One region of the Nocardioides sp. NPDC004968 genome, then DNA from elsewhere that is predicted to be linked to it. Evidence: riboswitches for the same ligand, from Rfam matches in the RefSeq annotation. Region 1 holds a riboswitch; the other holds the start of a gene.
The links. A riboswitch is a leader RNA that binds a small molecule or an ion and turns the genes downstream of it on or off. The one in region 1 is predicted to bind cobalamin.
Positions count from the first base shown of each region.

Region 1 (11,083 bases):
CGAAGGTGAAGTCGACGTAATCTCCGGTGAGATCGACCAGGGGTCCGCCGTGTGGTGTGTAAGCGTCGACATCGGCCTGCGCCGGTGAGGACGTCGCTACGACGGTTGCATTGCGAGTGCCCCGGCCGCAAGAGCGGTGAGCACCCGACTGACGAGGTTCTTCATGGTTCTCCCTGGAGGTGCGGGGTTAGTACCGAGAGGTTCACGCAGTGGCCGCGTGAGGAACGGTGACGTGCAGCCCGAGGGCGTTGTCGGCTGGGTCAGCTGCTACCGCGACGAGTTCCTGCTCTTCCTGGTCGGCCTGCCCGACCACGTACGTCCCGTCGCCTGGCTCTGTGCCGGTCAGGTCGACGGCGTACCCGAGGTCCTCGATCTGGAGCGCTTCGGCTGGCGCCACCGCTCCGCCCTCTCCTCGGTGGTCCATGAGGAGAGGTACACAGCAGCGTTGCCCTGATCGGTCACTCACCCTCGCCGTCCGGCAGGGGTGGCCGCTCTGGCACCTCAGGTCCGGGCAGCGGGCACGAAGGTCTAGCTGGCGATCCGCTGCACATGCTGAGGTCTTCCAACGGAACTCGGTTGAAGGCGTTGATCTGGCCTTGGGTGGCACGCACTGGGTTGTTCGGGCCTGAAGCCATAGCACTTACCAGGGGGCTGAGATCATCACCGTTCGTGCCGCAGTTGGCAAAAGACGGAATGTCGATGCCCGTAGACGGCGGGATGGTGCGACCGTTGTCATTTCTATAGTAGGGGCTGTTCAACGGACCCCGTGAGCCCGGATGTAGTCCGTCATAAGCGCCCAAAGGACCGCCGTTGTTGGCGTTGTAGCTCCCGCGGGCAAAATCTCCCCAGAGATACAGCTCAGCCGGGTGTTTCGTCCGGCACCGCGGACCGAGATCGACCGGCACTCCGTCAACTTCAAGGTCACTGAGCTGGATGAAGACCTTGCCGTTCACTAGCGCGGACGCCCCTGGAATGTCGCTCGGCCGCGGAGCGCACCCCGACGCCGCAGCCGGCCTGGACCACAGATGGACCATCAACGGCTGGACCTTGCCGCCGACCGGCGGGACGGAAATCGTCAGCGTTGCTGTGGCAGGGATGGTGCCGAAGGCGACCAGGTTGACCTTGTCTTCGGTGACGATCCCCACCTCGGCACCACCGCCCTCGATTGGCTTGATCGGGTACATCGGGTGCCGAAAGTAGGACGTCGGCCACTGTGTACTTGGATCCTCTGTCGCGCACGACGGTTGGTAAAATGGGTCGGGGAGGCAGGCAACTTTTCTAACGCAACTTGGCCCTACGTATCCCGTCGGATTCTCGATCGGATTGTTGAACTCCCCGTAATACATGGCCGCCCAGATCGGACGAGCTGTGATGGACATCTTCGAGCGCCGAGCGACTGCGTTTTGTGAAGCGGTGACGGTGCCTTCGGTGATGCTGATCGACCGGGGGGTGGGAAGGTCGCTGAATCCCGGCAGGCCCGCGGCCGGGTCGTCCGCGATCAACGCCTTCAGTTCCGGTATCGGAGCTTTCACATTGCTCTTGGTGGCACTTTGCGGATCGACTTCGGGGTCGCCCGTGGCCGGACCGGTGGGGAGAGCCAGGAAGGTAGTTGCCAGCAATAGGACGCCGACGGTCGCTCGGCCGGCGCGTGCTCCGAGGCGGGGAATGCGCATGAAGAGTTCCTCACGGTGGTCGGGTCCGGCGAGGGGCCGTACGGGTGTCCGCCCCCAGTTAAGTCCTAGGGTGTGGCGCTCGCCACATGTTCGATGAGCGTTGGGCTCGGAATCGGCGAAAGTTGTCACGCGCGTGACAACTTCGCTCGACTCGTCAATCCGGATGATCAGGGATTGGTGATCGTCAGGCCGGTGATCGCCCAGGTGCCGCTCACGCTGATGGCATCGTCTTTCATGAAGCCGAGGATCGGACAGATGAATCCGGCAGGGTCGTCGGCGATCGTCATGGTCGACCCAGTGGGCGTGAACACGCCAGTGACGTCGTCAAGCGTGCCGGAAACGTCCCCAGCGACGTTGAACGAGCAGCCAGCGGCCGAAAGGAGGAAGCTCACATCAGCGAGCTTGGCGGGCGATACCGATCCGACCTCGGGCCCTGTGATCGTAAATCCCCAGGTCCCAATCGGGTCGAACGTGGTAGCGCCGAAGATATTGTTGAAGCAGCCGCCGTAGTCGAGTTGGTCCCATGTGGCGGCCATGGTCCCGAGCGGCCTGCTGAGATCGGCGCTGATCAGAGTGCCGTGCAAGTCGAACTGATCGCAGCTGAACGTCTGCCCGACAAACTCGTCAGTGAAGGCGATCTCGTTGCCGATGAAGGCGACGGCGGGTCCGCCGTGTGGTGTGTATGTGTCGGCAGCAGCGTGGGCGGGCAAGGACATCACCGCGGCCGTGGCGATAGTGAGCCATCCGGTGGCGAGACCAGTGAGGACGCGATTGATCAAGTTCTTCATCAACTTCTCCAGCGGAGGTGGGTTGGCGATGTCGGAAGGGGTCTGTGCCGATGGCAGTTGCCAACGACACAGACCCCGGATGGATCGGTTCAGCGCTGGTCGATCACGGGTTGGTGATGGTGAGACCGTTGGCCGTCCAGGTCCCGGCCACGGAGATGGACTGTCCCTGTCCGACACCCAGGATCGGGCAGATGAAGCCGACCGGGTTGTCTGAGATGGTCAGCGTTGACCCGGTGGGCGTGAACACCTGCGTGGAGTCGTTGAAGGTGCCGCTCACCTCGCCCGCGACGTTGAACGAGCAGCCGGCGGCCTCGACAAACGCGGTGACGCTGGTGAGCGTGGCCGGCGAGACCGAGCCGACCTCGGCTCCGTCGACCCTCACGCCCCAGGTACCAGTCGGGTCGACGGTGGTGTCACCGGCGATCGGGTTGGTGCAGCCGCTGGACGCGAGGTTGGGCAGCGTACCGGCGGCCTCCCCGAACTCCCGGGTCTGACCCGGGTCGATGATGTTGCCGGTGAGGTCGAACTGCTCACAGGTCAGCGTCTGGTCGGCCTCGACCGCGGTGAAGGACACGTTGTTCCCGACAAACGTGATCGGGTTCGTGCCGTTCGGGGTGTAGCCGGCGGCGGCGGCCTGGGCCGGCGCGGACATGGCCGCGACGGTCCCGACAGCGAGGGCTCCGGCAGCGAGACCGGTGAGCACGCGGCTGGTGATCTTCTTCATGATGTTTCTCCTTGTGTGGTGTTGTGTTGAACCCGAGAGGCTCACGCGGTGCCCGCGCGAGGATTGGCGATCTGCAGCTCGAGGGAGTTGTCGGTGCCCGGCACCAGGGCGTTGATCGGGATGGAGCCGAACCAGGGGAAGAAGCCGGGGATGTCGAAGAAGTTCAGCGCGGCACACCCGGTGAAGCTCCCGATCGTGTAGGTCGAGGTGACCCGGCCGCCGCCGTTGACGGTGAAGAACTCACCCTCAGGAGTGCTGGCGGTGATGGTGACCGGTTCGGAGGTGTGGCAGCGGCTGCCGACAGCCAATGGCCACCAGATGCCGAACACCTTGGCCTCGACGTCGCTGAGCTGGATGTCGTAGGCGACCGTCGAGGTGAGCGTCGACTTGCCCAGCTGGCTGGTGGGCACGATGGCGCCGGACAGTGACCCGACCTGGGTCATGGTGACCTTGGCTCGGGCCGGGATCCCGAAGATGTCGAAGCTCATCGTCTGGGTCGGGATGGCGAGGGATCCCCCGACGATGTGGCCGTTGGTGGTGTCGATGACTGACTTGAGCACCGAGGGCCCGATGGCCATCGACGAGTCGACCTGCGCACCGATGTGCGTCGTACCGACGGCGTCGTAGTCGACCTTGAGGGTCGGGTTCTCGACGGCTTGGGCAGCGGGTGCCCCCGTGAGCAGCGCGGTGGCCACGAGCGCGGCGAATGCTGTGGCGACCCACGTGCGGTGACGGGGTGGAGGCTTGGTTCTCACGTTTTCCCCTTGCGGTCCGGGATGGATGACGCCACCCATTGACGCGGCCGCTGCCGAGGGCTGGCAACCGCGATGCCGCCGCGAGGTCGGGGATCCCGCCAAAACTGTCAGGTTGGTGACAACTTCGACCCAGCACGGAAAAGTTGTGAGGACCGTCACAACTTTTCAGGGTTATCCGGGAGCGAACCTCTGCCGCTCTGGACGCGGGGTCCGGCCGAGCCCTTCACTGCAGGGGATGTCGTCCTTCGCGCGGCTCCCCAGGTCGCAGCGCAGCGAGGGACGAGTGCGGAGGAGAGTTGCGTGACGACGAGGACACGACCGACTACGGATACGTTCACGGGCCCGATCCCGAGAAGGCCCCGGCCAACGCTGCGAATCGACCTTTCGCCGCCGCCCGACGCGATCGCTCGGGAGATCGTGGTGGCCTACCGGCCCCGGGCCCGTGACCTGTCTCGCCGCATCGCCGGACGCATCTGCCGCGAGGTGGCCGCGTTCGGCGATCCACGGGTGCACGACGTCATCGAGGAGGCACTCGGCGAGGCGGTCTCCCTGTTCGTCGACGCGATGGCCGGTGCACCCGTACGTGGGGCGACCGTGGCCCACATCTATCGACGTCTGGGCAGCCTGGAGGGAAGGGCCGGCCACAACCTCGATGCGATGCGAGCGGCACACCACATCGCGACGCAGGAGTTCTGGCGGGAGATGTCGAAGATCGCCGGCGAGCTGGAGCTGCCGCTGGCGTCGGTGAGCTACCTCGCCGAGGCACTCATGGACTACCAGCACCAGCTCCTCGAGCACGCGATGCGGGGCTTCGCCGAGCCCGCTCCGCCGATCGATCCCCGGCTGCCGCTCTTCGCGGCGCTCGTCGGCGACGTACGAGCGGGCGACCTGCGTGCTCTGGCCAGCCGTGCCGGCTGGGCCATCACCGATCGGGTGGCCGTGGCGGTGATTCCGGGTGGACCGGTCTCCGCCCACCTCGGCGCGCCCACGGCACGTCTGCTCGCCGGCTCGAGCGAGGGTGCCATGGTCATGATCGGGGCCTCGGGCGAGGTACAGCTTCGGGCCAAAGCGGTGGTCGCTGAGACGAGCCGCCCGGTCGCGGTCACCTGGGAGGTACGACTCGACGACACCCGCCACGCCGTTCGGTGGGGCATGCGGGCCCTGGCCCTGGTCGCCGAGCAGGTCATCCGCGCTTCTGAGGACGGCATCGTGTGGTGTGCCGCGCACCAGTCGGAGCTGTGCCTGCACGCCGACCCGATGCTGCGCCGGTTCGCGGACGAACAGCTGCTGGCGCCGCTCATGGAGGAGACCCCGAAACGGCGCCTGGCGCTCGCCGAGACCATGTTGGTCTGGCTGCGTACCCGCCCCAGCGCCCCCGTCGTCGCCGAGCACCTCATGGTCCACGAGCAGACCGTGCGCCACCGGCTCAGGCGTATCAAAGACCTCTTCGGCGACCGTCTCAGTGACCCGTCAGAGACCGTCGGGCTGCTCGCGGCCCTCGAGTCGACCACCCCGCGGTGGCGCCGCGACCTCGCCGGCTGATCTCACCCGATGGAGTGGGTCCACTGTGTGACCGACCTGGCCGGGGCCCAACCGGTGAAGGTGCCGATCGGGGCGGAGGTCTCGACCGCGATCCGGGTGAGCTCTCCGCCGTGTGCCTGGTAGGCGGTGGCGAGGAGCTGCTCGGTCTCCAGGGTGACGCCGTGGACGACGATGCGGCCGCCGGGGCGGAGGGCTCGCAGACAGGCGTCGAGTACGCCGGGGCGGGTCGCGCCGCCGCCGATGAAGATCGCGTCGGGGGCAGGGAGGTCGGCCAGGGCATCGGGGGCGCGGCCCTCGACGACGGTCAGGCCGGGTACGCCGAGGTGGCTCGCGTTGCGGGCGATCCTGGCCGCTCGGTCTGGGTTGGCCTCGATCGCGGTCGTGGTGCAGGTGGGGTGGGCGCGCATCCACTCGATGCCCACCGAGCCTGCGCCTGCGCCGACGTCCCAGAGGTGCTGACCCGGGACCGGGGCGAGGCGGGCCAGCGCCGAGGCCCGAAGGTCGCGCTTGGTCAGCTGGCCGTCGTTCTCGAAGGCGTCATCGGGGAGGCCGGCAGCCCAGCCGAAGAGCGGTGCGCCTACGCACTCGATCGCCACGATGTTGAGCCGCGGCACCTCGCGGGCCCAGGCCGAGGCGGTCGCGGTCTGCATGCTCTCCGTCTCCGTTCCGAGTTCACCGAGGACCGTCAGAGATGAGGCGCCCAACCCGGCTGTGACCAGCAGGTTCGCGACCTGCCCAGGAGTGGACTCGTCCGAGGAGAGCGCCAGGATCCGGCGGCCGGGAGCGAGCTCGCGCGCGACCAGCGAGACGTCGCGGCCGACGAGGCTGACGACCGCGCACGACTCTGCGGGCCAGCGCATCCGGGCGCGGGCGAGGGCGACGGAGGAGACGGCCGGTTCGATGCGTACGTTCTCCCGACCGAGAAGCGAGATCAGGGTCGTTCCGATGCCGGAGACGAGCGGGTCGCCCGAGGCCAGCGCGACCGCGTCCCCGAGGCCGTCGATGAGCGCCGGGAGCCCCTCGCGCAGCGGTGACGGCCAGGGTTCGCGCCGCTGGCCGGGGACGTCCGGGACGAGGTCGAGATGGCGCTTGCCGCCGAGGAGGACGGCGGAGTCTCGGATCAGCTGCTGGTGACGTACGGGGATCTCGTCCCAACCTCCGGCACCGATGCCCACCACGACGATCATGAGGCCAGACGCTACAGTGGCCGCTCAGGCGCGAGGTGCCCCGACTGCCCAGTCATCGGCTCTGTCACAGGAGCTGGTGAGGACGGTGGGAAGGGAGAATCTGGGAAGCCGGTGAGAATCCGGCACAGGCCCGCTGCGGTGAACGAGCCCCCTCGTGGGGGGACTCGACAAGTCCGAAGACCGGCCCCGCGTCCATCCAATCCAAGCGATAGGGAGCGGGAGCCTCTCCATGCCGGTTCATTACCCATTTTCTGCCGTCCTCGGCTGCCAGGCCGATGACCTCGACGACATGGGCCTCGCGCTCGTGCTCACCACCATCTCCCCGGAGATCGGCGGGGTCCTGGTCCGTGGCGAGAAGGGGACCGCGAAGTCGACGGCCGTGCGCGGCCTGGCGGCCGTGCTGCCCTCGATCTCGGTCTACGCCGGGGATCGGTTCTCGATCGACCCGGCCGACCCGTCCGCGGAGTCGCCTGACGGGCCCTTCGGGTCCGCCGCCGTCGAGGAGAGCAGGCCCGTGCGCCTGGTCGAGCTCCCGGTAGGGGCGACCGAGGACCGGGTCGTCGGCTCGCTCCACCTGGAGAGCGCGCTGTCGCGTGGCGCGGTCGAGTTCGAGCCGGGACTGCTCGCGCGGGCTCACCGCGGCCTGCTCTACGTCGACGAGGTCAACCTGCTCCACGACCACCTCGTCGACCTCCTCCTGGACGCGGCGGCGATGGGGCGGGTCAGCGTCGAGCGGGACGGCGTCTCGGTCGAGCACGCCGCCCGGTTCGTGCTGATCGGCACGATGAACCCCGAGGAGGGCGAGCTGCGCCCGCAGCTCCTGGACCGCTTCGGGCTCACGGTCGAGGTCGCCGCGCCCCGGGATCCGGCGCTGCGCGCCGAGGTCGTACGCCGCCGGATGGCCTTCGACCTGGACGCTCCCGCGTTCGTCGAGCGCTATGAGGCCGCCGAGCGCGACCTGACCGCACGGGTCTCCACCGCGCGCGCCCTCGTCGGGAAGGTTCGGCTCACCGCTCCCGGGCTGCTCAAGATCGCCGAGGTCTGCGCGGCGTTCGAGGTCGACGGGCTGCGCGCCGACATCGTCACCGCCCGCACCGCGGTCGCGCACGCCGCCTGGGCCGGTCGCTCCGAGGTCACCCGCGAAGACATCCGCCGGGCTGCTCTGCTGGCGCTCCCGCATCGGCGCCGTCGCAACCCCTTCGACGCTCCCGGGCTCGATGAGGACCTGCTCGACCGCATCCTCGGCGACGAAGAGTTGCCGCCCGAGCCGCCGGAGGGAGGGCCTTCGGATGACTCGGAGGACAACTCGGGCGCCGAAGGTGACCGTGTTGGTCTCGACACGCCTCCGCCTAGCGGCTCCGGCGGCTCGACCAGCGATGAGGACGGCTCGACCGACCAGCAACCGCCGGTTGAGCCCGCGAGCGAAGCGAGCGCCCAACCGGATGGGCACAGTGAGACCAACACAGCCGGTTCCGCAGGCGAGTCCGTCACTGCCGCTGCCACCGCCTACCGCCCCCGCCTCCTGACCGTGACCGGCCTGGGCATGGGCCGCACCGGCGGCCGGAGCAAGGCGATCGGCAGCAGCGGCCGCCGGATCGGCGCCAGCGTGAGCACCCGCGGCTCGCTCCACCTCGTCGAGACGCTCAAGGCGGCCGCGGGCAAGCAGGGCGCCCGGGACCGTACGTCGGCGAAGGTGGAGTTGCGGATCGAGGATCTCCGCACCGCGGTCCGTGAGGGCCGGGAGGCCAACCTGGTGCTCTTCTGCGTGGACGCGTCCGGGTCGATGGCCGCGCGCAAGCGGATGGCGCAGGTGAAGGCCGCGGTCCTCTCGCTGCTGCTCGACGCCTACCGGCGCCGCGACAAGGTCGGGATGATCACGTTCCGGGGCGAGGGCGCCGAGCTGGTGCTGCCGCCGACCGGGTCGGTCGACCTCGCCGCGGCACGTCTCGACGAGGTGCCCGCCGGAGGACGTACGCCGCTGGCCGAAGGCCTCCTCGAGGCCGCCCGCGTGCTCCAGCGCGAGCACCTGCGCGACCCCGATCTGCGGCCGCTGCTGGTGGTCGTCACCGACGGTCGCGCCAACTCCAAGACCCACGGCAAGGAGGCCGTCCGACGTTCGCAGCAGGCCGCCGCGTACGTCGCCGGTCTGGGCGTCACCACCGTCGTCATCGACTCCGAGAGCGGGCCGATGCGGCTCGGGCTGGCTCGGCAGCTGGCCGACCACCTGGGTGCCGAGCACGTGCCGGTCGCCGAGGTGAGCGCCGAGGCGCTGACCTCCGCCGTCCACGGGTTCACCGGATCCACCATGGGAAGGGGCGCTGCCTGATGCCGAAGGGACAGCCGCTGAACGTACCCGACGACGGGCTCACCACCCGCCAGCGCCGCAACCGGCCCCTGGTGATGGTCCACACCGGCCCCGGCAAGGGGAAGTCGACCGCCGCCTTCGGGGTCGCGCTGCGAGGCTGGAACCAGGGCTGGCGGATCGGGGTCTTCCAGTTCGTGAAGTCGGCCAAGTGGCGCATCGGCGAACAGACCGTGCTCGAACGCCTCGGCAAGCTGCACGAGGAGACCGGCGAGGGCGGGCCGGTCGACTGGCACAAGATGGGCTCCGGCTGGTCCTGGAGCCGCAAGCAGGGTGACGCCGAGGACCACGCCGCGGACGCCGCCGAGGGCTGGGCCGAGATCAAGCGGTGCCTTGCCGCGGAGACGTACGACCTGCTCGTCCTCGACGAGTTCACCTACCCGATCAAGTGGGGCTGGGTCTCTGCCGACGAAGTGGCCTCGGTGCTCGCCGAGCGGCCGGGGCGACAGCACGTCGTGATCACCGGTCGCGACGCCGACCCCGCCCTGCTCGAGGTCGCGGACCTGGTCACCGAGATGACCAAGATCAAGCACCCGATGGACGCCGGCCAGAAGGGCCAGCGGGGCATCGAATGGTGACCCTGCCCCGGCTGGTCGTCGCTGCTCCCTCCACCGGCTCGGGCAAGACGACCATCGCCACCGGGCTGATGGCGGCGCTGCGTTCGGCAGGGCATGAGGTCAGCGGTCACAAGGTGGGGCCGGACTACATCGACCCGGGCTACCACGCGCTCGCCACCGGGCGTCCGGGCCGCAACCTCGACCCTCACCTGGTGGGGGAGTCGCGCGTCGTGCCGCTGCTTCTCCACGGTGCCGCCGGCGCGGACGTGGCGGTCGTCGAGGGCGTCATGGGCCTCTACGACGGCCGCCTCGGCACCGACGGGTTCGCCTCCACCGCCCACGTCGCGGCGCTGACCTCCTCGCCGGTGGTCCTGGTCCTCGACGTCGCCCGGATGTCCCGCTCCGCTGCCGCGATCGCCGCCGGGATGGCGGCCTTCGACCCGTCCGTACGCATCGGGGGAGTCGTGCTCAACCGCTGCTCCCCGGGGCGCAACGCCGAGGAGATCCGGCGCGCGCTGGAGCAGCTCGGGCTGCCTGTGCTCGGCATGCTCCCGCGCGACGAGTCGCTCGCCTCCCCGTCGCGCCACCTGGGCCTCGTACCGGTCGCCGAGCGTGACGAGTCGGTAGCGCTGATCGAGCGGCTGGGGGAGCAGGTCGCCGCCCACCTGGACCTGCCCGTCCTGCTGGAGGTCGCCCGGTCGGCTCCGGCGCTGGGCGGGGAACCCTGGGATCCGGTGGCGGCGATGCGCGAGAGCGACCGTGTTGGTTTCGACACGGCGTCGCTCGTACCTCACGACGCCGGCTCAACCAGCGCAACCGCTGGTCGACCGGTGGTCGCCGTCGCGGGTGGCAGGGCGTTCACGTTCCGCTACCCCGAGACCGAGGAGCTCCTGGAGGCGGCAGGCTGCGACGTACGCTCCTTCGACCCGCTCACCGATCCCGCGCTCCCTGAGGGGACGAGCGGGATCTACCTCGGCGGCGGCTTCCCGGAGATGTACGCCGCCGACCTCGCCGCCAACTGCAGCCTGCTCCGCGACCTCCGGGCCGCCGTCGAAGCCGGGATCCCGACGGTCGCCGAGTGCGCCGGGCTCCTCTATCTGGCCGAGTCCCTCGACGGCGTACCGATGGCCGGCGCCATCCCCGCCCACGCCGCCATGAGCGAGCGCCTGACCCTCCGCTACCCGGTCGCCACCGCCCCCTCCGACTCGCTCCTCACCCGCGCCGGCGAGCAGGTCACCGGCCACGAGTTCCACCGCACCACGACAACCCCTCCCGCTGGGACCCAGCCCGCCTGGTCGATCGAGACGGCACCTACGCCGGCCGAGACGGCACCTACGCCGGCCGAGACGGCACCTACGCCGGCCGAGACGTCAACTGCGTCGAGCGAGACGCCAGTTTTGGACGACGAGAGTCGAGTTTCGCGAGCCGCAACGGCCAACTCAGCCGCCGGAACTGCCAACTCGGCCGATGCAAGTGCCAACTCGGCCGACCCGAC
Region 1 covers NZ_JBEXJF010000056.1:1,356-12,438, reverse strand. Annotated here, with positions in the region: gene ABZU72_RS27635 (hypothetical protein) at 218-454, shown strand; gene ABZU72_RS27630 (hypothetical protein) at 459-1,673, opposite strand; gene ABZU72_RS27625 (hypothetical protein) at 1,841-2,461, opposite strand; gene ABZU72_RS27620 (hypothetical protein) at 2,565-3,185, opposite strand; gene ABZU72_RS27615 (hypothetical protein) at 3,227-3,940, opposite strand; gene ABZU72_RS27610 (helix-turn-helix domain-containing protein) at 4,361-5,482, shown strand; gene cbiE (precorrin-6y C5,15-methyltransferase (decarboxylating) subunit CbiE) at 5,485-6,669, opposite strand; cobalamin riboswitch at 6,732-6,873, shown strand; gene ABZU72_RS27600 (magnesium chelatase subunit D family protein) at 6,899-8,995, shown strand; gene cobO (cob(I)yrinic acid a,c-diamide adenosyltransferase) at 8,995-9,609, shown strand; gene ABZU72_RS27590 (cobyrinate a,c-diamide synthase) at 9,603-11,083, shown strand, end outside.

Region 2 (11,083 bases), on a different contig from region 1:
CGGCGACGTCGTCGCCGGACGTACGCATCGCGGACGTGCCCCACACCGAGAGCCCGACCGATGTCGGGTAGTCGCCGGTCTCGTCCAGGTAGCGCTGCAGCAGCGAGTCGGCCATCGCCTGCCCGGTCTGCCACGCCAGCCGCGACGGCACCGCGCGCGGGTCGACGGTGTAGAAGTTGCGCCCGGTGGGGAGTACGTTGACGAGCCCCCGCAGCGGCGAGCCCGACGGCCCCGCGGGGACGAAGCCACCGTCCAGCGCGTGCAGGACGGCGGACAGCTCGTCGGTCGTCCCGTTCAGCCGCGGCACCACCTGCTCGGCGGCGAAGACGAGCACCTGGCGCACGGCCGGGTCGTCGTGGAGCGTCTCGGCGACCGCCGGGTCCCAGCCGGCCGCGTCCATCCGCTCGACCAGCCCCCGAGCCTGGGTCTCGATCTCGTCGACCGCTGACCTCCCGGTGGTCGAGCCTGTCGAGACCCCTTCCTTGAGTCCGAGCGCCGCTCGCAGCCCGGGCACGGCGCCGCCGACGCCGCCCCACACCTGCGCGGCGCGCAGGATCGAGAGCACCAGGTTGACCCGCGCCTCGCCCTCGGGCGCGGCGCCCAGGATGTGCAGGCCGTCGCGGATCTGGGCGTCCTTGATCTCGCAGAGCCAGCCGTCGATGTGGAGCATGAAGTCGTCGAAGTCGTCGTCCTCGGGCCGCTCCTCCATGCCGAGGTCGCGGTGGAGCTCGGCGGCCTTCATCAGCTGCCAGATCTCGCCGCGGATGGCGGGCAGCTTGGCCGGGTCCATGGACGAGATCCGGTCGTACTCCTCCATCAACGACTCCAGCCGCGCGATGTCGCCGTAGGACTCCGCGCGTGCCATCGGCGGCACCAGGTGATCGATGATCGTGGCGTGCGCGCGGCGCTTCGCCTGGGCGCCCTCGCCGGGGTCGTTGACCAGGAACGGGTAGATCAGCGGCATGTTGCCGATGGCCGCATCCGGGCCGCAGGACGCCGAGAGCGCGGCGTTCTTGCCGGGCAGCCACTCCATCGAGCCGTGCTTGCCGAGGTGGACCACGGCGTCGGCGCGGAAGCCGTGCTCGAGCCAGCGGTAGGCACCGAGGTAGTGGTGCGACGGCGGCAGGTCCGGGTCGTGGTAGATCGCGACCGGGTTCTCGCCGAACCCGCGCGGCGGCTGGATCAGGATGACGATGTTGCCGGCCTGGAGCGTGGCCAGCACGAGCTCACCCGAGTCGTTGACGAACAGGCTCCCCGGCGTCGGCCCCCAGGTCTCGACCATCTGTTCGCGCAGGTCAGCCGGGAGATCCGCAGTCCACTTGTCGTAGTCGGCCTTCGAGATGCGGACGTGGGCGTCGGTGAGCTGGGCGTTGGTCAGCCACTCCTCGTCCTGGCCACCGGCCGCGATCAGCGCGTGGATCAGCGCGTCGCCGGCGGCGGTGTCGCCCTCCTCGGCGGCGACGGAGTCGAGGATGCGTACGACCTCGTTGTCCTGTCCCAGGTCATAGCCCTCCTCGCGGAGCCGGCGCAGCATCCGGATCGCGGAGACCGGGGTGTCCAGGCCGACCGCGTTGCCGATCCGGGAGTGCTTGGTGGGGTAGGCGGAGAGCACCAGCGCGAGGCGCTTGTCGGGGTTGGCCGTGTGCCGCAGGCGGGCGTGGTTGACCGCGATCCGGGCGACCCGCGCGGTGCGCTCGGGGTCGGCGACGTAGTGGGGGAGACCCTGCTCGTCGAGCTCCTTGAAGGAGAACGGGGCGGTGATGATCCGCCCGTCGAACTCGGGGATCGCGATCTGGTTGGCTGAGTCGAGCGGCGTGACGCCGTCGTCGGAGACCTCCCACTCCGCGCGCGAGCTGGTCAGGCACAGGCCCTGCAGCACCGGGATGTCGAGCGCCGCCATCCGCTCCACGTCCCAGGCCTCGTCCTCGCCACCGGCGCTCGCCGAGGCAGGCACGGAGCCACCGGCCGCGAGCACGGTCACGATCAGCGCGTCGAGGGTGCCGAGCGCCTCGTAGAGGTCATCGGGGGCCGAGCGGAGGGAACCCGCGAAGACGGGTACGCCGGTGGCCGCGCCAGTCGCGTCGATGGCGTCGGCCAGCGCGTGGGCGAACGCGGTGTTCCCGCTGGTCTCGTGGGCGCGGTAGTAGAGCACCCCGATCCTGGGGAGTTGTGAAGCTGAGGGTGACCCATGGGCCACGCTGGGGTTCACAACCCGCTCCGGGACGCCCCAGGCCGGGACGGAGGCCGGCGGCTCGAACCCGAAGCCGGTCAGCAGGACCGTGTCGGAGAGGAACGCGTGCAGCTGGGCGAGGTTCGTCGGCCCGCCCTCGGCGAGATAGCGGTGAGCCTCGGCGGCGACACCCATCGGAACGGTGGAGTGCTCCATCAGCTCGGCGCTCGGCTGCTGCTCGCCGCCGAGGACCACGACCGGCGTGCCGCGCTCCTTGACGGCGCTCAGGCCGTCCCACAGGTCGGTGGGCGAGCCGAGGAGCCGGAAGACGACCAGGTCGGCGTCGGCCACGACCTGCTCCAGATCGGTCGCTCGCGACGGGTTCGCCCAGGCGTACTCGGCGCCGCTGGCACGGGCCGAGAGCAGGTCGGTGTCCGAGGTGGACAGAAGGGCGATGCGTACGCGTGCAGAGTCGGCCATGCCGAGTTCCTCCTAGGGGTTCTCGCCCCGTCGATCGGTCGGATTGCCCGTGGCCAGTGTCTGGCTGTGTCCGTGCCCAGAAGCTGTACGGACGTCACAGTGGCGGAACCGCCCCGGACTCTCACCGGGTTCCTGCGCCACGAGCGTGCTCGCAGCCTACCCCGCGTGGCGCGCGAGCCAGGTCTCGCGGGTGACCTCGTACTCGACCTCGCCGTCGGCGTGCCCGGCGAGCGGTTCGTCGAAGGTCTCGTGGAAGGCGCGTACGAAGCTCATCCCGACAGCGACCATGGTCGCGCGGGACGCCTCGTTGACCGCCATCGTCTGCGCGATCACCCGATCGATCCCGAGGTCCTCGAACCCGTGGCGGAGCAGCTCGAGCGAGCCTTCCTTCGCATAGCCCTTGCGCCACTGGCGTTGCGGGAGCCGGTAGCCCAGCTCGGCGGCATCGGTGCGCGGCGGGTTGTCGGGCGGCTCGAACATGTAGAGCCCGACGGCCTCACCGGCCGCGTACCCGATCCACTTGCCCAGCGCCTCCGTCTCCTTCGCCACCCGGATCCACTTGTGCATCCGCTCCTCGGTCTCCTCCGGCCTGAGCGCGCGGGTGAACAGATGGCGGAGCACCACGGGGTCCGAGTTGAGCTCGACGAGGAACGGCAGATGCTCCTCGGAAAGCGGGACCAGGTCGAGGCGCTCGGTGCGCAGACGGGCTTGCGGCATGGGCCAGACGTTAGCCAGGACGTACGTCGGTGGCACCTGGTTTCTGGGGCGATCACCTCAATTGACAAATCTGTTTGTCAATTGCATCCTGGATCTTGTGAGCAACGGCATCATCTATGTCGACGAGCCGGACCGGGTGGCCGCGGCGCTGTCGCCTATTCGTCGGCAGCTGCTCGGTCACCTGCAGGAGCCCACGTCGGCCACCCAGCTCGCTGCCGTGCTCGAGCTGCCTCGCCAGCGGGTGAACTACCATCTGCGGGCGCTCGAGTCGGCCGGGTTGGTGGAGCTGGTCGAGGAGCGGAAGCGCCGCGGATTCGTCGAGCGGATCGTGCGTGCGAAGCCGGGTGCGATCGTGGTCGACCCATCGGTGATGGGCCGCGGATCCGAGTCTGCTGAGAGCGCCGGGCGGATCATGGACCAGTTCGCCGCCGACCACCTGGTCGGGGTCGCGGCAGCCACCGTGCGGGATGTAGCCCGTATGCAGGTCAAGGCAGACGAGCAGGGCAAGCGCCTGCTCACGTTCACGATCGAGGCCGCCGTGCGCTTCGCTGACGCCGCCGACGTGCACAGATTCACCGAGGAGCTGACCGAAGCGCTGCGGCGTACGGCCGAAAGCTTCGACAGCCCGACCGGTCGTCAGTACCGCGTGGTCATCGGCGGGCATCCCGCCCCGGCCGCGGTGGCCGAACCGTCCGAACAGGAGCAGAGTGATGAATGACATTCAGCGCGGCGAGACGCCGCGGATCGAGGTCACCGCGTCGGCCTCGGCCGATGCCGCGTGGCAGGCGCTGCGGGATCCGGCCGCCATCCGACAGTGGCACGGCTGGGACACCGATGAGGCCGAGGCCGAGATCGACTCGATCTACTTCACCGACGTCGTCGAGGAGGCCGACCGGCGCACACTGGTCGTCAACGGCGGCGACAAATTCGAGATCCAGCCGGACGGCGACGGTGTCCGAATCACGCTGACTCGTGCGCCGTTGTCCGGCAACCCGGACTGGGACTCGTACTACGACGATGTCACCGAGGGATGGACGTCGTTCATGCATCAGCTTCGGTTCGCGCTCGAGCGCCGGCCCGGCATGACGCGCCGCACGCTGTTCTTCGCCGATCGCGGCACCTACTCGGGCACCGTCATCGAGCGGCTCGGCCTCGACGCTGTCGCCGACCAGCCCCGGGGCAGCCGCTACACAACGACGATCGCCGGCGAGGACGTGACTGGCGAGGTCTGGTTCCGCTCGGCGCACCAGCTGGGCGTGACGGTCGACGCATGGGGCGAGGGCCTGCTGGTGATCGCCGGCACCGCGCCGTCGGACGCCGACCCGGCCGGCACGTCGATGGCCATCCTCAGCACGTACGGCCTCGACGGCACCGACTTCGGGCAGCTCGACACGAGGTGGGCCGGCTGGTGGGCCGATCACCGGGCGGGGGAGTGATCCCCATCCAGGTGGCGTAGAGCGCGGTGGGCGGCGTGGTAGCCGCACATGCCGTGGACGCCGGCGCCGGGCGGGGTGGCGGCGGAGCAGAGGAACATCCCGGGGATGCCGGTGTCGTAGCCGGCGAGGGTGGGCCGGACGATGAGCTGGCGAAGGGTGTTGGCGCCGGTTGAGATGTCACCCCCGACGTAGTTGAGGTTGTACGCCGCGTAGTCGGCCGGTGTGGTGACGTGCGTCGCCACGATCTGATCGCGGAAGCCGGGGGCGAAGCGCTCGATCTGGGCCAGCACCGCGTCGGTGGCGTCGCCCTCGTAGCCGTGCGGGACCTGCGCGTAGGCCCAGACCGGGTTGAGGTCTCCCGCCGAACGGGACGGGTCCGCGACGTACTGCTGACCGAGCAGCACGAACGGACGCTCCGGCATCCTGCCCGCCGCGATCTCCCGCTCGCTGGTCGCCACCTCGGCGATCGTCCCGCCGAGATGGACGGTGCCGGCGCGGCCGACCTCCGGGTCACGCCACGGGATCGGCCCGCGGACCGCGAGGTCGAGCTTGTACGCCGCGGGGCCGTGCTGCCACCTCCGCATCGCCCGGCGCTGCCGCTCGGGGAGGGCGGAACCGGCGATGTCGGCGAAGCCGCCTGGACTGGTGTCGAACAAGGTGACATCGGCGTCCGGAATGTCGGCGAGGTTGCGGACGGTGGTGCCGGTGACGATGGTGCCGCCCAGCTCCTCGAGCCGCTCGGCCATGGCGAGGGTGATCGCGTGGGAGCCGCCCTCGGCGACCGGCCAGCCGTAGCGATGCCCGCTCACCACGAGCATGGTGCCCACGGCGGCCGGGCCCGGACGGTCCAGCGGCTGGAAAGCGTGCGCCGCGCATCCGGCGAAGAGCCCCTTCGCCGCCTCCTCGCGGAAGGCCCGCGCGAGCACGGTGGCCGGTGGCGCGGCGCGCATCCCGAAGCCGGCCAGGCGGAACGGATGCCGGGGGAGTCGCACCATCGGACCGAGGACGTGGTCCGAGATCGCGTCCCAGCCGCGTACGACCGGGCCGAACACCTGCTGCCAGCGCTGTCCGTCGGCACCCAAGCCTGCGGCCGTCTCCTCGACGGAACGGTGCAGGAGCGCTGCCGTGCCTGTGTCGAGCGGATGGGCGAGCTCGACCTCGGGAAAACGCCAGGTCAGGCCGTACTTCTCCAGCTCGAGGCCGCAGAGGAACGGTGAGGCCAGGCCGAGCGGATGGATCGCCGAGCAGATGTCGTGGCGCAGCCCCGGCAGGGTCAGCTCGGCGGTGCGCGTCCCACCGCCGACGGTCTCCGCGGCTTCGACGACCGTGACCTTCACGCCCTGCTGCGCGAGCACGATCGCAGCCGCCAGGCCGTTGGGCCCGGCGCCGACGACGGTTGCGGTGGACGACATCAGGACACAGCCTGACGCCTTGTCGCGGCCGCGACAAGCGACACAGGCGTACGTAGAACTGCGTAGGTCGATGCCGCGTCCGACCGGACGCCCGGCCGGAGCGACAGCGGAAGGCTCGAGTCATCCCATCCGAGCAAGCGAGGAGATTCGAGAATGTCCACGTCGACCACGTCTTCACAGGCAGCTACAGCCGTGTCCCGCTCTGCCCACAACCGGGCGATCGCAGGGGCTGCGGTCTTCCTGGTCGCCTACCTGGCGGTGAGCCCGGTGGCGGGCATGTTCGCCACCGGCGACATCCCGCTACCGACCGATCCCGGCGAGCAGATCAAGGCCTTCCTGGTCGCCAACCCGCTCGCGGCGATCTCCGGAGCGATCCTGCAAGCCGTCTCGGTCATCGGCTTCGCGGTCTTCGCCCGCGTCGTGGTGCCGATGACCGGCAACCGTGCCCTGGGCGTGGTCGCCGGCGTCTCGGTGGCCGCGATGCTGGTGTCCTCGGTGATCACCCTTGTCTCCGCGGTGTTCGCGGCCGACCTCTCCGCCGACACCCTCGCGACGCTTCGCCTCACCGGCTTCTACGCCGGCGGCGTGGTGAACGTGACCACGCTCGGCTTCGTCGCCTTCGCCGCCTCGCGTCAGCTCGTCCGCATCGGCGCGGTGGGGAGGGGCACCGCGACCCTCGGGTACGTCGTGGGCACGCTGTCGATGCTGTCGGTGATCTCCCTCGCCGTCTACTACGCCAACCTCTTCCTGCCGCTGGGCCGGGTGGGGTCGATGGTGTGGACGCTCGTCGCGGCGATCGTGCTGATGCGGCGTACTGGAAGGTCGGCGAAGTGAGAGTCCGGACCGCGGTTCGGACTCAGTCGTTCAGGACGCGGTTGGCGACGGCGAAGGCGGTGTTGGCGGCGGGTACGCCGACGTAGATCGAGGTCTGCAGGAGCACCTCGATGATCTCCTCGCGGGTCAGCCCGTTGGTGAGCGCGGCGCGGAGATGGAACTCGAGCTCGTCGAAGTGGCGGCCGGCGACCAGGGCGGTGAGGACGCCGATCGAGCGGTCCCGGCGGGCGAGGCCGGGGCGGGTCCAGATCGTGCCCCAGGCGTAGCGCGTGATCAGGTCCTGGTAGTCGCGGTTGATGTTGGTGATCGCGGCGGTGGCCCGGTCGACGTGGTCGTCGCCGAGCACCTGGCGGCGTACGTTCATACCGGCCGCGTAGGCCTGGTCCGAGGCCGTCACGTGGGAGGTGATCAGGCTGGCGACGGCGTGCGGTGCCTCGGCGGGAGCGAGGTGACCGACGGCGTCGAGGCTGACGAGCCGCCCGCTGCGCACCCCGACGACGATCTCCTCGAGCGAGGCCGGCGGGGTCGGGGCGTCGTCGACACCCGCGATCGCCAGGACCGGTGCGGCGATCTCGGCGAGCCGGCCGCGGACGTCGTACGCCGCCAGCGCATCACAGACCAGCGCGTAGCTCTCCGCGTCGGCGTCGCGCAGCGAGTGGAGCAGGGCGCCGCCCCGGGCGGGCTCGCGCTCGAGGAAGCCGGGGGCGAACCAGCGCTGGGTGGAGCCGGCGACCTGTGAGGCGGTGCCTGCGGCGCGTACGGTCTTCGCGCGGTCGTTCCAGCCCTCCGGCTCGCCGATCTTGGCGCCGGTGTTGGTGAGCACCGCGGCGCTCACCCGGGTGGGTGCGTCGAGCAGGAGCTGGAGGCCGACGGCGCCGCCGACCGAGTCGCCGGCGTAGGCGAAGGTGCCGTGGCGCTCGCCGCGGTCGGTGAGGACCCGGTCGATGCAGGCGAGCACGCCCGCGGCGAGGTCGGCCATCGAGAAGGCGTCGGAGGTGGGGGTGCCGTGGCCGTGGCCCGGGAGCTCCCAGCCGATGACGTGGAAGCTGTCCGCGAGCAGCTCGGCGGTGGCGGCCCAGAGCGCGGTCACCGAGGTGCCGAGGGACGGGCCGACGACCAGGATCGGCTTGCTCGGGTCTCCGGCCAGCTCGACGGGGGTGATCCTCGGTGTCATTGCAGGTCCTTCCAGATTTCGTGCGCGCGGGCGAGAGTCGTGTCGATGAGGGTGTCCGCGGCACCGAGATAGTCGTCGAGCCCTGCGGCCGCCTCGGTCCCGGCAAGGATCTCGCCACCCACGAACCCGGTCAGCGACCGCTGCTCGGCCAGCAGGTCCGCGCCCGCGGCTTCGGCGGTGGCGCGCATCCGGGCCGCATCGACGCGGAGCCCGGCGAGAAGCTCGGTGGTCTGCGAGGCGGCGACGGCGCTGCGACGGGCGAGGGTCTGCAGGGTCTCCCACTCGACGTGCCAGGCGCCGTCGGGACGCTCGTCGACGTACGTCGCCGCTGCGGTGTGGAGCGTGGAGGCCAGCGGGGGAGCGGCGAGCGCGTGGCGACGGATGAGGACGGAGAGCACCGGGTTGGACTTGTGCGGCATCGTCGACGAACCGCCGCGCCCCTCGCCGGCCGGCTCGGCGAGCTCGCCGATCTCCGGGCGGGTGAGCAGGGTGACGTCGGTGGCGATCCGGCCCCAGGTGTCGGCCGCGGTGACCAGCGCGTCGGCGGCCGCGGTCAGCGGGGCGCGGTTGGTGTGCCAGGGGACTCGCGGGGTCAGCCCGAGCGTGGTCGCCGCGGTCGCGGCCGCCTCTTGTGCGGCGGTCACGGGATCGCCGAGACCGCGGAGCCGGGCCAGACCGACGACCGCCGCCAGGGTGCCGGCCGCGCCTCCGATCTGTGCGGGCAGGGACGTACGCGTCCGGCGCAGGGCCTCGGCGGCGTCGCTCAGGCCGGAGAGCCAGGTCGCGGCCTTGAGCCCGAAGGTGATCGGCACCGCGTGCTGGGTCAGGGTGCGGCCGGACATCACCGTGGCGCGGTGGTGCCGGGCGAGACCGGCCAGCGAAGCGGCCTGCGCGGCGAGCTCGTCCTCGACCCGGTCGAGCACGTCGGCGAGACAGAGCACGAGCGCGGTGTCGACCACGTCCTGGCTGGTCAGGCCCTTGTGGACCCATCGGGCGGCCTCACCGTCGAGCCGGCCACGCAGCAGCTTCACGAGTCCGATGACGGGGTTGCCCCCGGCCTCAGCACCCTCGGCGAGCACTGGGACGTCGTCCGCGGAGACCAGGCCGACCAGCGGCGTACGCGCTTCCTCCGGGGCGATCCCGGAGGACGCGACAGCGGCCAGCCAGGCCTCCTCGACCCGCACCATCGCGGCGAGGTAGGCGGCCTCGGAGAAGAGATCCCCGGCGCGCTCCTCGCCGGGCCACAGCAGCGACATTCGACTCCTCAGCCGTAGGTGAGAAAGGTGGTCTCGCGGTCGCCCTGGAGGTGGATGTCGAATCGCAACCCGGTTGCGTCCGCGGTTGCCACCAGCGTCGCACGCTCGTCTTCGGACAGCGACACCAGCAGGGGATCGCCGGCGTTGGCCGGGTGCTCGGGCAGGTAGATCCGGGTGTGCAGCTTGTCGAGCAGACCGCGGGCGAAGACGGTGAGCGCGAAGAAAGGTGCCGAGCCCTCTGCGGACGCACCCGGGAGCACCGTCGAGAACGTGTAGTGGCCGTTCAGGTCGGTGTCGGCGCGGCCCCAGCCGGTGAACGTCCAACCGTCGCGGTGCAGCGACCCCTCGGCCTGCGGGACGTTGCCCTCGGCGTCGGTCTGCCAGATCTCGAGGAGGGCGTCGGGGATCGGGTTGCCGGCGCCGTCGTAGACCCAGCCGTGCAGCCGGATCGAGCCAGGGCTGCCGGGTGGGACCAGGTCGGCGTCGCCCTCGTAGGGGAGCGCGTAGCCGAAGAAGGGGCCGATCGTCTGGCCTGGCGTGGGGATGGCGGTGCTCACAGGTCGCCCTCCTCGGGCTCGGTCCAGGTGCGGCTCGGGCCGGTCAGGACGATGTCCCAGTTGTAGCCCATCGAGTACTCGGGGGTGGAGAGGTCGTGGTCGTACGTCGCCACCAGGGCATCACGAGCCTTCTGGTCCGTGATCGACTGGTAGATCGGGTCGAGCGCGAAGAGCGGGTCGCTGGGGAAGTACATCTGCGTGATCAGCCGCTGCGTGAACGCGCGGCCGAAGAGCGAGAAGTGGATGTGCGCCGGCCGCCAGGCGTTGATGTGGTTGCCCCACGGGTAGGGGCCGGGCTTGATCGTCTGGAACCGGTAGCGCCCCTCGGAGTCGGTGATGCAGCGGCCGACGCCGGTGAAGTTGGGGTCGAGCGGCGCCGGGTGCTGCTCGCGCTTGTGGATGTAGCGGCCCGCCGAGTTGGCCTGCCAGATCTCCACGAGCTGGTTGCGCACAGGACGCCCCTCGCCGTCGGTCACCCGGCCGCTGACCGTGATCCGCTCGCCGATCGGCTCGTTGCTGCCGGCGATGGTCAGGTCCGCCTCGAACGGGTCCACGTCGGAGTTCCCGAAGCACGGGGCCCACAGCTCGATGGTCTCGGGGTCGGCATGGCGCGGGTCCTTGGTGGGATGGCGCAGGATGCTGGACCGGTAGGGCGGGTAGTTCAGCAGAGGCTGACGTACGTTCTGGCCCGCGGAGTCGGCCTCGAGCTTGGCGATCTCGGCCGAGAGGTCGGCCTGAGCCTCGACTGGTTGTTTCTTGGTGGGCGCTGTCACGCTCCGAACGCTAGGTGCCGGAGGCGTACGATGAAAGCGCGGACTTCCGCTGAGCGAAAGAGGTGGGCGAGATGGCCGGAGGCAGTGGAGGCCGCACGGTCGCCTCCCGCGTCCTCGGCCTCATCGGCGCCTTCGACGCCGGTCATCGCCGGCTCACGCTGAGCGAGCTCGCGGTCCGCGCGGACATCTCCCTCCCGACCGCCCACCGCCTGGTCGCCGAGCTGGTCGAGTGGGGTGCTTTGGTGCGCGGCGAGGACGGGACGTACGCCGTCGG
Region 2 covers NZ_JBEXJF010000041.1:3,350-14,432, forward strand. Annotated here, with positions in the region: gene cobN (cobaltochelatase subunit CobN) at 1-2,650, opposite strand, end outside; cobalamin riboswitch at 2,684-2,829, opposite strand; gene ABZU72_RS24830 (GNAT family N-acetyltransferase) at 2,807-3,367, opposite strand; gene ABZU72_RS24835 (helix-turn-helix domain-containing protein) at 3,465-4,085, shown strand; gene ABZU72_RS24840 (hypothetical protein) at 4,078-4,803, shown strand; gene ABZU72_RS24845 (NAD(P)/FAD-dependent oxidoreductase) at 4,785-6,215, opposite strand; gene ABZU72_RS24850 (hypothetical protein) at 6,408-7,049, shown strand; gene ABZU72_RS24855 (carboxymuconolactone decarboxylase family protein) at 7,072-7,413, opposite strand; partial or broken gene ABZU72_RS24860 (alpha/beta fold hydrolase) at 7,546-8,223, opposite strand; gene ABZU72_RS24865 (lyase family protein) at 8,220-9,479, opposite strand; gene pcaG (protocatechuate 3,4-dioxygenase subunit alpha) at 9,488-10,036, opposite strand; gene pcaH (protocatechuate 3,4-dioxygenase subunit beta) at 10,033-10,809, opposite strand; gene ABZU72_RS24880 (IclR family transcriptional regulator) at 10,881-11,083, shown strand, end outside.
Region 2: another riboswitch for cobalamin. It lies ahead of cobN (cobaltochelatase subunit CobN); the one in region 1 lies ahead of ABZU72_RS27600 (magnesium chelatase subunit D family protein).